2 regions of the Rhizobium sp. FG113 genome follow, and region 1 is predicted to be linked to the other one. Evidence: riboswitches for the same ligand, from Rfam matches in the RefSeq annotation. Region 1 holds a riboswitch; the other holds the start of a gene.
The links. A riboswitch is a leader RNA that binds a small molecule or an ion and turns the genes downstream of it on or off. The one in region 1 is predicted to bind S-adenosylmethionine.

Region 2: it holds a riboswitch for S-adenosylmethionine, as region 1 does, so the genes downstream of both, ACODTZ_RS09765 (O-succinylhomoserine sulfhydrylase) here and metA (homoserine O-acetyltransferase MetA) in region 1, are expected to answer to the same signal.

Annotation. Positions count from the first base shown of each region.
Region 1 covers NZ_JBMDKV010000008.1:48,026-56,007, reverse strand. The annotation lists gene nagA (N-acetylglucosamine-6-phosphate deacetylase) at 74-1,225, opposite strand; gene ACODTZ_RS19115 (SIS domain-containing protein) at 1,225-2,256, opposite strand; gene ACODTZ_RS19110 (GntR family transcriptional regulator) at 2,253-3,026, opposite strand; gene ACODTZ_RS19105 (aldose epimerase family protein) at 3,140-4,162, opposite strand; gene metA (homoserine O-acetyltransferase MetA) at 4,300-5,223, opposite strand; SAM riboswitch at 5,258-5,335, opposite strand; gene ACODTZ_RS19095 (ABC transporter ATP-binding protein/permease) at 5,487-7,316, shown strand; gene ACODTZ_RS19090 (DUF5666 domain-containing protein) at 7,332-7,955, opposite strand.
Region 2 covers NZ_JBMDKV010000002.1:526,290-534,271, forward strand. The annotation lists gene ACODTZ_RS09740 (GcrA family cell cycle regulator) at 1-209, opposite strand, end outside; gene ACODTZ_RS09745 (aspartate aminotransferase family protein) at 637-1,833, shown strand; gene argF (ornithine carbamoyltransferase) at 1,881-2,798, shown strand; gene ACODTZ_RS09755 (Hsp33 family molecular chaperone) at 2,891-3,886, shown strand; gene apaG (Co2+/Mg2+ efflux protein ApaG) at 3,905-4,297, opposite strand; gene ACODTZ_RS09765 (O-succinylhomoserine sulfhydrylase) at 4,505-5,689, opposite strand; SAM riboswitch at 5,734-5,812, opposite strand; gene ACODTZ_RS09770 (2'-deoxycytidine 5'-triphosphate deaminase) at 5,886-6,980, shown strand; tRNA gene ACODTZ_RS09775 (tRNA-Gly) at 7,050-7,123, shown strand; gene ACODTZ_RS09780 (hypothetical protein) at 7,212-7,982, opposite strand, start outside.

The DNA of each region.
Region 1 (7,982 bases):
GCCCGCCGTTGCCGGATAGACCAGGCTTTGGCGACCGATTGTCAACACCAAATTGACAATCGGCATTTCGCGGTCACGTAGGCTCGCCGCTGATCCAGGTCTGGTTGACCTTGATGCCGTCGGTCATGTGCACGAGATCGGCGCGCAGGCCGGGCGCGAGGCGGCCACGGTCATCGAGCTTCAGGAAGCGGGCGGGGTAGAGCGTGGCCATGCGCAGCGCCTCCGCGAGCGACAGATCGAGATAGGTGAGCCCATAGCGGATCGCCGAGGCCATATCCACGTCGGAGCCGGCGAGCGTGCCGTCTGACAGCACAAGTCTTGAGCAGAAAGCGCCGGTCTCGCGCCGCACCGTGCGGCCGTTCAGCGTAAAGCTGTTCTCGGTGGAACCTACCAGCGACATGGCGTCGGTGACGAAGAACAGCTTGCCCTCGCCGCGCTTGGCTCTCAGAGCCGTGCGCAGCGCCTTGGGATCGACATGGTGGCCATCGGCGATGATGCCGCACCAGACGGCCGGATGATCGATTGCCGCGCCCACAAGCCCTGGTGTGCGATGGCCAAGCTGGCTCATGGCGTTGAAGAGATGCGTCACCCCACGGGCGCCGGCGTCGAAGCGCGCCTCGGCGGCTTCGCTCGTGCAATCGGAGTGACCGATGCTGACGGTGACGCCTGCCTCGCTCAGTTCGCGCACCTGTCGTGCCGTCACCTGCTCGGCCGCCATCGTCACCAGCAGCGTGCCGATCGCCTCGGCGGCAGCGGAAAGCGCCTTGACGTCGCGGTCGTCAACCGGACGCATCAGTTCGGCCAGATGCGCGCCCTTGCGGGCAGGCGCGAGATGAGGCCCCTCAAGATGAAGGCCAGCCACGCCGCGGTTCGCCTTGACCGCTTCTTTCGCGGCGTCGATGGCGGCGGCTGTGGCTTCACCGGTATCGGTGATCAGCGTCGGCAGCAGCGACGTCGTGCCATAGGGGCGATGTCCCTCCGCGATGCGGTACATGGAGGCGGGCGACGGTTCGTCGTTGAGCATGCGGCCAGCGCCGCCATTCACCTGGGCGTCGATGAAGCCGGGCGCGAGAATGCCACCGTCAAGCGTGATCGTCTCGCCATCCGGCAGGTCGTTCAGGCCGGCGATCGTCTCGATGCGGCCGTCGGCGACAACAAGCGCCCTGTCGTCGTGAAAGCGCTCGCCGTCGAAGATGCGGGCGCCGGTGAAGATCTTGCGCAACATCAGACGGTCTCCGTCACCTTCAAGAGGTTCGCCGGCTTGTCGGGGTCGAAGCCCTTGCGGCGCGTGACCGCCTCGATCATGCGATAGTAGACGAGCAGCGAGACCAGCGGGTCCAGGAGGCCGTTGCCTGTCGTGGGGACGCGCAGGTTGATGCCGGGGAGTTCCTTGGTCGAGAAGGGCACGGTGGTGGCGCCGAGCTTGCTCAGACGCTCCAGCGCCTTGACGTTGTTGGCGTAGGCGGCGTCATCTGGCGTGAAGGCGAGGATCGGGAAGCCCGGCTGCACCAGGCGCATCGGGCCGTGCATGAGCTCGGCGAGTGAGAAGGCTTCGGCGTGCAGGCCGGAGGTCTCCTTGGCCTTCAGCGCCGCCTCGAGGGCGATGGCGAAAGCCGGGCCGCGGCCGCCGGTATAGAGCGAGGTGGCGTTGAAGAGCACGTCTTCGGCGGCAGCCGTATCGATGCCCGATGTGGCGCTCAGCGCTTCGGGAAGCTTTTCAAGCGCTGCCTGCAGGTCGCCACTGGCGCCGATTGCCGCCGTGACGCCCGACAGGGCCGCGACCGAGGCGATGAAGGACTTGGTCGCCGCGACGCTCTTTTCGGCGCCGGCGTTGAGGTCGAGCACGAGGTCGGCCTGCTTGGCGAGCGGGCTGTCGGTGACGTTGACGACGGCGATGGTCGTCGCGCCGCCGCGCTTGGCCGCTTCCTGAAGCGCTACGATATCGGGGCTCGCGCCCGACTGCGAAACGGTGAAGTGAATGCCGCCCTTGAGGCGCAGTGGCGTGCCGTATACCGACGCGATCGATGGGCCGACCGAGGCTACCGGAATGCCGCAGGTGATCTCGAAGAGGTATTTGAAGAAGGTGGCGGCGTGGTCGGACGAGCCGCGCGCGGCGGTGGTGACGACGCTTGGCGCGTTCTTGGAAAAGAGCTTGGCGATCTCGTCGAAAACAGGCTTTTCCTTGCGCAGCAGCGTGGCGACCACCTCGGGTGACTGGCCGGCTTCCTGCAACATCAGCGACTGGGTTTCACTCATAGCTCGTCTCCAATTCTCAATTCTGCAACAAAATCATATGCATCGCCACGATAGTGGGAGCGGGTGTATTCAACGACGCGCTGGTCTTCCAGGCGCGATACGCGTTCGATCAGAAGGGCCGGCGCACCAGCCGCAACGTCGAGCGCTGCCGCCGAGGTCGCGTCGAGCGTGACGGCGGAGAGTTTCTGTAGCGCGCGCACCGGGCGATGGCCGCTCGCCGTCAGCGCGTCGTAGAGCGAGCCTTCGCCGCCGGCGGTGTCATCGAGAAACTTCACGGGGACCACGGAGCGATCGATCGCCAGCGGCAGCCCGTCGGCGAGGCGCAGGCGATCGAGGCGCAACACGCGCTCGTCGACGCCGAGGCCGAGCAGGAAGGCCTCCTCCGGCGAGGGCTTGTTGATGGTGCGCGACAGGATTCTTGCCGCCGGCACGCGGCCACGCGAGCGCATGTCTTCGGAGAAGGATGAAAGTCGCCAGAGCGATTGCTCCATTCGCTCCACCTTGGCGGAGACGAAGGTGCCGCTGCCATGGCGTGATTCCAGCGTGCCCGCGTTTAGGAGATCGCGATAGGCGGTGCGCACCGTGACGCGACCGATCTTCAGGGCTTCCGCCAGATCGCGCTCGCTCGGCAGTGCTGCCCCAGGCTTCAGCAGGCCCTCATTGATCAGCCCGGTCAGTGTCTGCGCGAGACGGCGATAGAGGGGCCCGCTGCGCGCTGTGTCGCGCAGTCCGCGTGCCTCGATCTCGGCTATCAGACTGGTTCTATCCATGAGATTAAAATAGAACCTCTTTGGAACCAATTGCAAGCGCTAACTTGCATGAAAAAACCCTCGCAGAGCTCTGCGAGGGTTTGATGACATCAGAAGCGGTCGGCTTGCTGCCGTCAGCTCTTCGAGAAAATGTAGTCCGTTTCCTGGCGCAGCACTTCGCCGGGACGCAGAACCGCGTTGGGGAAGCCCTCGTGGTTGATGGCATCGGGCCAGATCTGCGTTTCCAGGCAGAAGCCGGCGAACGGGCCGTATTTGCGGCCGCCGATGCCGGGCACCGGCACATCGAGCTTGAAGGCGGCGTAGAACTGGACGCCGGGCTCGGTCGTTCGCACTTCCATCGAGACGCCGGAATAGAGGCTGCGCGCGAGCACCACGGAGCGCTTGGCAACACGTTCGGATGAGAGGCAGAAATTGTGGTCGTAGAGCGCCTGGGTGTCGCCCTCGAAGCGTTTCAGCGAGGCCATTTCGCGGAAGTCGAAGACAGTGCCTTGCACCGGGCGGATTTCGCCGGTCGGGATCTGGCGTTCGTCGGTCGGAAGATAGCTATCGGCCGCGATCATGATGTCGTGGCCAAGCGTGTCGTCGCGGCCGTCGAGATTGAAATAGGCGTGCTGGCAGACATTGGCGATGGTCGGCTGGTCGCTCGTCGTCTCGTAGACGACCGAGAGTTCACCATCGCCGTGCACGCGGTAGGTGACGAGGATGGTGCAATTGCCGGGATAGCCGCCGCGGCCATCGGCATCGACGATCTTCAGGACGACGCGGTCGCTGTCGTGCTCGACGATCGTCCAGTTGCGCAGCGCGATGTTCTCGAAGCCGCCATGCAGGTGGCTGACGCCGTTTTCGTTGAGGTCGAGCTGATAATTCTTGCCGTCGATCGTGAACTTGCCGCCGCCGATGCGGTTGGCGTTGCGGCCGGGCGTCGCGCCGAAATAGGCAGAATGCGCGGGATAGCTGTCGAAGTCATCGAAGCCGAGGGTGAGCGGCGCGTCATGGCCTTCGAGCCTGAGGTCCTGGATGACCGCGCCCCAGGTGATCACCTTGGCGGTCAAGCCGCCGCCCGAGATCTCGACGCGATGGACGGTTTCGCCCGTCTTCGTCGTTCCAAAAACGTCCCGCTTCAATCCATCCGCCATCCTGTTTCCTCCCCGGTTCGCGTCCGCAATTTCGCGAGGGAACCTGCTCTCAATTGAATGAAATCGCAACCGCCGCGATATAAAAAACAAACGCCGCCGGTCAGGTCCGGCGGCGTATCAGGCAAAGCGAAAAGGTCTCAGCCGTCCTCGCCAATATCTTCCAGATTGTAAGGTGTCGTCTGGTAGATTTCGTTGATCCAGTTGCCGAAAAGCAGGTGCGCGTGGCTGCGCCAGCGGTTCTGCGGCGGGATCGACGGGTCGTTATGCGGGAAATAGTTGTGCGGCATCTTGATCGGAACGCCGGCATTCACGTCGCGGAAATACTCGTCACCGAGCGACGTCGAATCATATTCGACGTGATTGAAGATATAGAGCCGGTTGCCCTTCTTCTCGTGAACGAGGCAGACGCCCATCTCGCTCGATTCCATCAGGATTTCCAGCGTGTCGGATTTTTCGATATCGGCGCGTCGCACTTCCGTCCAGCGCGAGACCGGAACCTCGAAATTGTCGGAGAAACCGTTCAGGTAGACCGACGACGGCTTGAGGTTCTTGTGGCGATAGACGCCGAAGGCCTTTTCCGTCAGCGCGTGCTTGGGAATGTCGTGAAAATGGTAGATCGCGGCCATCGCACCCCAGCAGACATTCATCGCGGAGTGCACGTTGGTGCGCGTCCAGTCGAAAATCTGCTGCATTTCATCCCAATAAGTAACGTCTTCGTATGGAAGCGTTTCGATCGGCGCGCCTGTGATGATGAAGCCGTCGAACTTCCGGTGTTTGATCTCCTCCCAGGTCTGGTAGAAGGAGAAGAGATGATCTTCCGAGGTGTTCTTCGCCTTGTGGTTCCCGACGCGAACAAGCGACAGCTCGACCTGCAGCGGCGAGGCGCCGATAAGGCGCGCCATCTGAATCTCGGTCTTGATCTTGTTCGGCATGAGGTTCAGAAGCCCGATCTGCAGGGGGCGAATGTCCTGACGGATCGCGGCCGTCTCGGTCATCACGCGCACACCTTCCTGAACCAGGGTTTCAAAGGCGGGCAGGGTATCGGGGATCTTGATCGGCATGGCGGTCACTCGATGAAAAAACGAAAATATCGCTATCGGTCCGCACGCGGCCCTTTAGCAACTTCTTTAACGTGGCTGCAAGCCGGCCGGCCAAATCACCACGGAGCGCTCTAAATAGACCCAGTCAGGCCGCGAATCAATGACCGATACGCGGCGTCGCCTATTTGCCGAGGTAACTCGCGCATTACCTGATGCTAGAAACTGTTGCTGGACAGGCTGACTCACGGTGCTATTCAGGTGCTACATACGCGTAAGGAAGCATGATGGCAGAGGACGTCAAAAGCAGACCGAGCATCCAGGGGCAGGACCGGGTAGGGTATGATCTCAGCCTGATCTTCCGCCTCAAGGTGATGTTTTCGGCATTCTGGCATTCCAGGGTGCGCGCGCCGGTGCTCATTCTCTCGACGGCGTTGATCGGGATCATTCTCGCGACAGCCTATGCCACCGTCATCCTCAACCAGTGGAACGCGCCTTTCTACGACGCCATCTCGCGGCGCGACCTGCCGGGGTTCTTCCACCAGCTGAAGATCTTCGCGCTGATCGCCGGCATGCTGTTGCTTCTCAACGTGGTGCAAGCCTGGCTGAACCAGATGACGGCGCTTTACATGCGCGAGGGGCTGACGCGGGATCTCGTCGACCAGTGGCTGCAGCGCAAGCGGGCGCTCCGCCTCGCCTCCAGCGGGCTGATCGGCGTCAATCCGGATCAGCGCCTGCATGAGGATGCGCGCAATCTGGCGGAAAGCACCACGGGTCTCGTCATCGGCCTGGTGCAATCGACGATCCTGCTGGTGAGCTTCATCGGCGTTCTCTGGGAGTTGTCGAGCGGCTTCGTTTTTCGCTTCGGCGAGTACGCCTTTTCCATTCCGGGCTACATGGTGTGGGCGGCGATCTTCTATGCCGCTTCAGCCTCGGTGCTCAGCCAGCTCGTCGGACGCAAGCTCGTCAAGCTCAATGCGGACCGTTTCTCCAAGGAAGCTGAGCTGCGCTTCGCGCTGATGCATGCCAACGAGAACATTCCGGCGATCACGGCTGCGCGCGGGGAGGAGAATGAGCGGGGGCGGATCAACACCGATATCAGCGCCGTTCTCGCCGTCATCAAGAAGCTGGCGATGGCCAACGTCAACCTGACCTGGGTGTCGGCCGGCTACGGCTGGCTCGTCGTCGTCATTCCGATCATCGTGGCCGCACCCGCCTATTTCTCCGGCGGCCTTACCTTCGGCCAGCTGATGATGTCGGTCGGCGCCTTCAACCAGGTCAACACGGCGCTGCGCTGGTACGTTTCGAACTTCGGCCCGATCGCCGAATGGCGCGCAACCTTGATGCGCGTTACCGACTTCCGCCAGGCTCTGACCACGATGGGCGACGACGTCGATCTCAAGGAAACGATCGCCTATGAGCGCAGCGCGCCAGGCACGTTGACGCTTGAGAATGTGACCATCGCTACCAAGATGGACGAGGAGATCGACCAGTGCGGCGGCTTCCGCCTGCATGAGGGCAGCGTCACCATCAAGGCCGGCGAGAAGGTGATGATCAACGGCGACCATAACGTCAATCGCAAGCTCCTCTTCCTGGCGATGTCGGAGCTGTGGCCCTGCGGTAGCGGCAAGATCGGCCTGCCGCCCACCGACGATATGCTGTTCGTGCCGCAATCGGCCTATATTCCCGGTGGTACTCTGCGCGAAGCGCTGGCGTTTCCTGCGGCCGCCGACACATACAAGAACGACGATGTGGTCGCGGCGCTCGAAAAGGCGGGGCTGCACAATCTCGTTGCCCGACTGGATACGCGCGCGCGCTGGGACAAGCTGCTCGATGCCGATGAACAGCGGGCTATCGGCTTCGCGCGGCTGTTGCTGGTCCGGCCGCAATGGATGGTTTTCGACGAAGTGCTGGAGGGCATGGAGCCCGAATGGCAGTCGACGATGATGAAGGTGCTCGAGGCGATGCCGGATGCGACGATGATCTATATCGGCCGCTCCGACGCCTATATCGAGGCCTTCCATCCGCGCGTGCTGCATCTCGAAGCGCTTGCCGCCAAGCCCGACGAAAACAAGGTAGCGGACAAGGCGCCGAACACCCCGGCGCCGGCACTCTGATCGCTTCGATCGGGCTTACATCGGCGGAACGACGCCGTTTGTGCCGACCGTGACCTGTGCCGCGGAGACAGTTCCGTCCGCTGCCTTCTCGCCCATGACGATGACATGCGCGCCTGGCGTCAGGTCCGACTTCTGCGCGGCCGTGAAGGTCACGATCGGTGTGTCGTCCGATATCGAGATGGTCTTTTCCTTGCCTTGATAGGTCAGCGTCACGGTGTGGCCATCGACGGATTTGACCGCCTTGGCGACGGTCGCGTTGGTCATGCTGCTGTTGGGTTTCAAATCCCAGGGGCGGCTGCCTTCGCCGGTGCCTTTCATGGCCGCCGGAAAGATCAGCACTTCCAGCGCGCCATCGCCGCCGTCCTGCTTGGGCAGCGAGGCGATGCCGACGAAATCGCCGGGCTTGATGTCCTCGACCGACGCCTTCTTGATGCCGCCAACCTTCCATTCCGGCTTCAGCGCAATGGTCTGGTCGGCGCCCTCGCGGGTCTTGACGACGAGCGTGTCGCCGGAAAGGCTGGCAATATCGCCACGCACGCGCACGCGCTGCGCATCAGCCGCCGATGTGATCTGCGACGTGCTCAGAAGAATGCCGACGGCAAGCGCCGCGACATGGCTGGTAATCAGATAGCGAGACATGGGTTTTCTCCTCTTGGCTCCGGGGGC
Region 2 (7,982 bases), on a different contig from region 1:
CGGGGCGTCGAAACCGCCGGGCGCTTCGGCGCCCGGGTCGCGGTCGTCGTGCCGCCGGCCTTGGCGCGGCCAGGCAGGTTCAGACGGTGGACCTTGCCGATGACGGCGTTGCGGCTTACACCGCCAAGTTGTGCCGCAATCTGGCTGGCGCTCAGGCCTTCGGCCCAAAGCTTCTTCAGTCTTTCAACGCGCTCGTCTGTCCAGTTCATGCCCTGTCTCCGCCTTATTGCGTTGGTGTAGGCAGAATCCCTCACCCATGGCACGGACGTGTCCGGACCAAGAAACGCTTGCTCGATTTTGGTGACTAGTTCCGCCGCATGCAGTCTAGTAATTGAGTTTTAACCTAGAGTGAGGGCGACTCCGTGACAAGAGTCGGTTGAATCGCGGCGAATCGATTTCTCGGTTTTCCCCAACTTGCTGGGTGAGAGAGTCATTTCTGCAACATTAGCTGTTGATAGCTCACCGGCACCCCGATGCTTGCTTGACGCATGCGACAAAAGCTCAGTTTTGTTGACATCGCACTGCGAAAAGACAATAGTGCCCCTCGCCGCCGAAAGGCGGCATTTTTCATTTCCGGGCACCCGCTTTTTAGCCGGAGTCCGGGCGATTATTGAGCGAATGACAGGAGATCGCGCCATGGCTGAAGCCGCGCCGCTTTATGATACCTACTCTCGTGCCCCGCTGCGGTTCGAGCGAGGAGAGGGCGTGTGGCTGATCACCGAAACTGGCGAGCGATATCTCGATTTCGGCGCGGGCGTTGCCGTGACCTCCGTCGGCCATAGCAATCCGCATGTCGTCGGAGCACTGAAGGATCAGGCCGATAAGGTTTGGCACCTTTCCAACATTTACGAGATCCCCGGTCAGGAGCGCCTCGCCAAGCGGCTTACGGATGCAACCTTCGCGGATAAGGTGTTCTTCACCAACTCCGGCGCCGAGGCGCTGGAATGCGCGATCAAGACCGCGCGCCGCTACCAGTATTCGAAGGGCCATCCCGAGCGCTTCCACATCATCACCTTCGAAGGTGCCTTCCACGGCCGCACGCTGGCGACGATCGCTGCCGGCGGCCAGGAGAAGTATCTCGAAGGCTTCGGCCCCAAGGCACCCGGTTTCGACCAGGTTCCCTTCGGTGATATCGAGGCCGTTCGCGCTGCGATCACCGATGCCACGGCCGGCATCCTGATCGAGCCGGTACAGGGTGAGGGCGGTATCCGCCCTGCGACCGTGGAGTTCATGAAGGCGCTGCGCCAGCTCTGCGATGAAAACGGCCTGCTTCTGATCCTGGACGAGGTTCAGACCGGCGTCGGCCGTACAGGCAAGCTCTTTGCTTATGAGCGGTTGGGCGTAACGCCGGACATTCTGGCCGCCGCCAAGGGCATCGGCGGTGGTTTCCCGCTCGGCGCCTGCCTTGCAACGGCTGAAGCAGCCTCCGGCATGAAGGCCGGCACCCATGGCTCGACCTATGGCGGCAACCCGCTTGCCATGGCTGTCGGCAATGCCGTGCTCGATGTGATCCTTGAGGAAGGCTTCCTGCAGCACGTCAGCGACGTGGCACTCGTCTTCCGCCAGGGGCTCGCATCGCTGAAGGACCGCTTCCCCGATGTGATCGAGGATGTCAGGGGCGAAGGCCTGATGCTTGGCGTCAAGGCGGCTGTTCCGTCGGCTGAGCTCCTGCAGGCCATCCGCGCTGCCAACCTGCTGGCCATTCCGGCCGGCGACAATGTCATCCGTTTGCTTCCTCCGCTCGTCGTCACCGCCGACGAAGCCCGCGAAGGCCTCGCACGCCTGGAGCGTGCCGCCGAGAGCGTGCGCGCCAAGGCAAAGAAGACGGCTTGAATGGATGGATGCCCGGCCGGATGGCGGGCGCAACAGGTTAAAGACAGATGGCTTCCCCAAAACACTTTCTCGATCTTTCCGCGGTAACCTCCTCCGACCTCAGGGTCATCATGGATGACGCCAAGACCCGCAAGCAGGCCTTCAAGGCCGGCCAGGGCGACAAGCCGCTGGCAGGCAAGATGCTGGCGATGATCTTCGAAAAGCCCTCGACGCGTACCCGCGTCTCCTTTGACGTCGGCATGCGCCAGCTCGGTGGCGAGACGCTGTTCCTTTCAGGCACCGAAATGCAGCTCGGCCGCGCCGAAACGATTGGCGATACCGCGAAGGTCCTGTCGCGCTATGTCGACGCAATCATGATCCGCACCACCGACCATGCGCGCATGCTGGAGCTCGCCGAACACGCGACGGTTCCCGTCATCAACGCTTTGACGGATGACACCCATCCCTGCCAGATCATGGCCGATATCATGACCTTCGAAGAGCATCGCGGCCCCATCAAGGGCAAGACGATTGCCTGGATGGGCGATGGCAACAACGTGCTGCATTCGCTGGTCGAAGGCGCTGCCCGTTTCGGCTATCGCATGAACATGGCGGTACCCCTTGGTTCCGAGCCGAAGGATCACTATCTGAACTGGGCCCGCAATGAGGGCGCCGAGATCATGCTGAGCCATGATGCAGACCGTGCGGTCGCCGGCGCCGATTGCGTGGTGACCGATACCTGGGTCTCCATGAATCAGGAACATCGGGCCCGGGGTCACAACGTCTTCCAGCCTTATCAGGTCAATTCGGCTTTGATGGCACAGGCCGACAAGGATGCATTGTTCATGCATTGCCTGCCGGCCCATCGTGGTGAGGAAGTTACCGACGAAGTGATCGACGGCCCGCAATCCGTGGTCTTCGATGAAGCGGAAAACCGTCTTCATGCGCAGAAGTCGATTCTTGCTTGGTGCCTGGGCGCGATCTGAACCATACTGGAGGCCACATCGGGCCGGACAGGCCCGTGGCCGCGCTGGCGGATGGACGGGCTCGTCCGCTGCCCTCAGACTAGGAGAAGACCATGGCAGAAGCTGCAGCCACCCTCGGCGAATTCGATTTCGCCGGCGATGATCATGTCGTTCCGTTTCAGGTGGAAGGCCTGGATGTGCGCGGTCGCGCTGTCCAGCTCGGCCCGATGCTGGATGCGATCCTCGATCGCCACAACTATCCCGCACCCGTCGCCCGCCTGCTGGCCGAAGTCATCGCGCTGACGGTGCTGCTTGGCACGTCGCTGAAGTTCGAAGGCAAGTTCACCGTCCAGACCAAGAGCGACGGCCCGGTCGATCTGCTTGTCGCCGATTTCTCGACGCCCGAGAACGTGCGCGCCTATGCCCGCTTCGACCAGACGCTTCTGGACGAGGCAGTTGCCGCCGGGCGCGCCGAGCCCGAGCACCTGCTCGGCAAGGGCATGCTGGCGTTCACCATCGACCAGGGCAAGTTCAGCCAGCCTTACCAGGGCATCGTCGCGCTCGACGGCGCCACGCTGGAGGATATAGCCGGCACCTACTTCCGCCAGTCGGAGCAGATCCCGACGCGCGTGCGCCTCGCCGCCGCCGAACTGTTCGATCGCGACGAAGCGGGCAAGCCGCGTCATCGCTGGCGGGCAGGGGGCCTCGTTGCCCAGTTCCTGCCGGAAGCGCCCGAGCGCATGCGTCAGGCTGACCTGCACGGCGGCGATGGCGATGAAGGTACCGTCCAGCATGCGGAAGACGATGCCTGGGCCGAAGCGCGTTCGCTGGTGGAAACCATTGACGCCGACGAGCTGACCGATCCGCAGGTCGGCGTCGAGCGCCTGCTGTTCCGGCTGTTCCACGAGCGCGGTGTGCGCGTTTACGAGCCGCGCGAAGTGTTCGACCGCTGCTCCTGCTCGCGCGAGAAGATCAAGGGCGTGCTGAAGGGCTTCTCCGCCGAGGAAATCGAGGCGAGCCAGGAAGAGGGCAAGATCGCGGTCACCTGCGAGTTCTGCTCGACGACCTATCGTTTCGAGGCCGAAGAGCTCGCGCAGGCGGCTGAGTAACCTGCGACGAAACGAAGGTTAGTTCAGCACTCTGAGCAGGCCGGGTGAATCAAGAGAGAAGGCGGGGATTTCCACCTGGAAGACCTCGCCTTTATCGGTTTCCATCTGGTAGTGGCCGAACATCAGGCCCGATGGCGTATCGAGAGGGCAGCCCGATGAATACTCGTAGGTATCACCAGGGCTGAGCGTCGGCTGTTCGCCGACAACGCCGGCGCCGCTCACTTCATCGACGACGCCGTTCTGGTCGGTGATGTTCCAGTAGCGGTTGACGAGACGTACCGTGAGGTCGGAATTATTGCTGATGACGATGCGGTAGCCCCACACATAGCGGTCGTCGTCCGGGTCGGATTGCTCCTCCAGGTAAAAGGGCTCGACCACCACTTCAATATCTCGTGTCAGGGCGCGGTACATGCCTACACCATAATAAGAATACCTTACTGGTATCTTATAAGAGGTGCGGCAGGTCAATAAACCAGGCCGGAATCCGCAATCAATTGGCTGTAAGCGCGAAAAATTCGCGCGTTAAGACTAATGCTACTCCCGCTCAGCGCGAGTAAATTGCAAAAATGCGCGCTTAAATGCCGGCCGGATCACATCGACCCGGCCGGCTATTCTTGATCAGGCCTTGATCTTGGAGAGCGCCTGCGCGAAATCCTCGATCAGGTCGTCGGTATCCTCGATACCAGCAGACAGGCGCACGGTGCCCGGAGAGATGCCGAGTTCGGCGCGGGCCTCGTCCGTCAGGTTCTTGTGCGTGGTCGTCGCCGGATGCGTGATCAGGCTCTTGGCGTCGCCGAGATTGTTGGAGATCTTGACGATCTCAAGCGCGTTCTGCAGCGCGAACGCCGCTTCCTTGCCACCCTTGAGTTCGATCGCCACCAGCGTCGAGCCGCCCTTCATCTGTTTGGCGACGATATCGGCCTGCGGATGGTCCTTGCGGCCTGGATAGATCACCTTCGCGACCTGCTTCTGCTCGGCCAGGAAGTCGGCGATCTTGCCGGCGTTCTCGGTCTGCTGCTTGACGCGCAGCGGCAGCGTCTCGAGACCCTTGAGCAGCGTCCAGGCCGTGAACGGCGACATGGCCGGGCCGGTGTGGCGATAATAGTCCTGCAGATGCTCGTTCACCCACTCCGTATCCGAGAGGATCACGCCACCGAGGCTGCGGCCCTGGCCGTCGATATGCTTGGTCGCGGAATAGACGACGATATGGGCGCCGAGTTCCAGCGGCTTCTGGAAGATCGGCGTCGCGAAGACGTTGTCGACCACGACCTTGGCGCCGACCTGGTTGGCGAGCTTGGCAACGCCTGCGATATCGACCACTTCGAGCGTCGGGTTGGTCGGGCTTTCCAGGAAGAACACCTTGGTGTTCGGGCGGATCGCCTTTTCCCAGTTCTCCAGATGGCGGCCGTCGACCAGCGTGCATTCGATGCCGTATTTCGGCGCCAGCGTCTCGACCACCCAACGGCAGGAACCGAAGAGCGCGCGGGCGGCCACGATATGATCGCCGGCCTTCACCTGGCAGAGGATGGCGGCGGCAACGGCTGCCATGCCCGATGCGGTGGCGCGGGCTTCTTCGGCACCTTCCATCGCGCACATGCGCTTTTCGAACATGTCGTTGGTCGGGCTGCCGTAGCGGGCGTAGATATAACCCTCGGTCTCGCCCTTGAAGCGCGCCTCTGCGGCTTCCGCGCTATCGTAGACAAACCCTTGCGTGAGATAGATCGCCTCGGATGTCTCGCTATACTGCGAGCGCAGCGTTCCGCTGTGGACCAGTTGGGTTGCCGGGCGCCAAGTCTTGCTCATGCCATCACCACTTTCAAACACAAAAAAACCGGCCGCGAATGCAGACCGGTTTCAACCCGGTCTATTTAGCCACTTGTTTAACGTGGCTGCAAGCCGACCGGCCAAATCACCACGGGATAAAGCTGCAATACTGCTGTTGCGCGCTTGCGTCAATTCCTCGATTTTGGTTTTGTCTGCGGCAAATTATGGATGGGGCATGATGGCTCGCGAAACAGGAATATTGGCAGACCGCGCGATTGCCGCGTTGTTCGAGACGGGGCGCCTCGTCGCGGAGCGCGAGCTCGACAGCGACCAGATCCAGCCGGCGAGCCTTGATCTCCGCCTCGGCACCAAGGCCTTCCGCGTCCGCGCCAGCTTTATGCCGGGTCCGAACAGCCTCGTCTCCGACAAGCTCGACCGTTTGAAGCTGCATGTCGTCGATCTCTCGGAAGGCGCGGTGCTCGAAACCGGCTGCGTCTACATCGTCCCCCTGATGGAGCGCCTCGATCTTCCGGCCGACATGTCGGCCTCGGCCAATCCGAAAAGCTCGACCGGCCGCCTCGATATCTTCACCCGCGTCATCACCGATTACGCGCAGGAATTCGACAAGATCCCGGCAGGCTATTCCGGCCCGCTCTATCTCGAAATCTCTCCGCGCACCTTCCCGATCGTCGTGCGTCGCGGCTCACGCCTGTCGCAGATCCGCTTCCGCATCGGCCAGTCGCTGCTCGGCGAACCGGAGCTTCTGGCGCTGCACGATGCCGAAACGCTGGTCGCAAGCACAAAGCCGAACGTCTCCGGCGGCGGCATTGCACTGTCGATCGATCTCGCCGGCGACAAGGACGGCCTGATCGGCTATCGCGGCAAGCACCACACGGCTGTCGTCGACGTCGACAAGAAGGCCCAGCACGACATCTTCGATTTCTGGGAGCCGATCTACAGCCGCGGTCGCAACGAACTGATCCTCGATCCGGACGAGTTCTACATCCTCGTCTCGCGCGAAGCCGTCCACGTGCCCCCGCACTACGCCGCCGAGATGACGCCTTTCGATCCGCTGGTCGGCGAATTCCGCGTCCACTACGCCGGCTTCTTCGACCCAGGCTTCGGCCACGCCCCCGCCGGCGGCCGCGGCAGCCGCGCCGTCCTCGAAGTCCGCAGCCACGAGGTCCCCTTCATCCTCGAAGACGGCCAGATCGTCGGCCGCCTGGTCTACGAGCACATGCAGGAACACCCCGAAAGCCTCTACGGCACCGGCCTCGGCTCCAATTACCAGGCACAGGGCCTCAAGCTCTCCAAGCACTTCCGGATCTGAGCAGCCTCACCCGGAAGTCGCCAACCCCGCTTGACACCGACCGCCATCTGTTGGAAATCTGCGCGTAACGCGGGTGTAGCTCAATGGTAGAGCAGCAGCTTCCCAAGCTGAATACGAGGGTTCGATTCCCTTCACCCGCTCCAGCGAACCCAAGCGGACATTGCCCAATATTTCAAGCCTACCAATTCCCGGCTATCGTGATCCGGGGGTGTAGAACAATGGTACGTTTACTTATCGCGCAATGCTGCCCACCGGCTCCAGGTCCGCCCCTGCCTTGATCACCCCGCGCTCAAGCATTGTCACTAAATCTGGCGGAAGACCTACGGCATCAACGGTCTTTTTGAAGGCGGCCGCGTCGATGCCTCCATCCGTCACGCTACCTGGCGCTTGCTCTGAGCCAAGCTCCCCGAGCGCGGCAGCGCGGATAACACTCGTCAGCGAACTGCGGCCGGTCACCCGCTCGGTCCAAAGGAGAGCCTCTGAATAGCGGGCGTCACGGAAGGCGTCCAGTGCGAGGACGACCATGGCACATCGGGGAACGATGTCGGTTTCGGCGCTTGCCTCCTTCGCCATTGCCAGTCCGGCAGACGTATATCCTGCTGAGTAAAGCAAGCCACCCAAGGCCGCTACAGAGTCCGGATTGTTCGGATTCAACGCGACGGCTTTGTTGCCTGCCTCGATCGCAGCTTCCAAGCTTCCACCTGCTGCTTGAGCCGCCATCAAAGCAAGCTGCGCCCGGTCGGAAAATGGGGCTCTGGCAACGGCGTCCTGCGCAAGCCGAAGCGCACGATCGACGACATCAGACGGCGTCGCTCTTCCAGCGGGTGCAAGCAGAATACGGGCGAGAATTGCATTGGCGTCGGAATCGTGTGGCATGAGCCGCACCGTTCGTTCGAGGCAATTGGCTGCCGCCTCAAGGCTGCCCCGAACTTCGAGCGCGTACTCCGCGCGCACGACGCAGTCGTTACCGACGGAATCCTGAGCGGCATTCAATTTGATCGA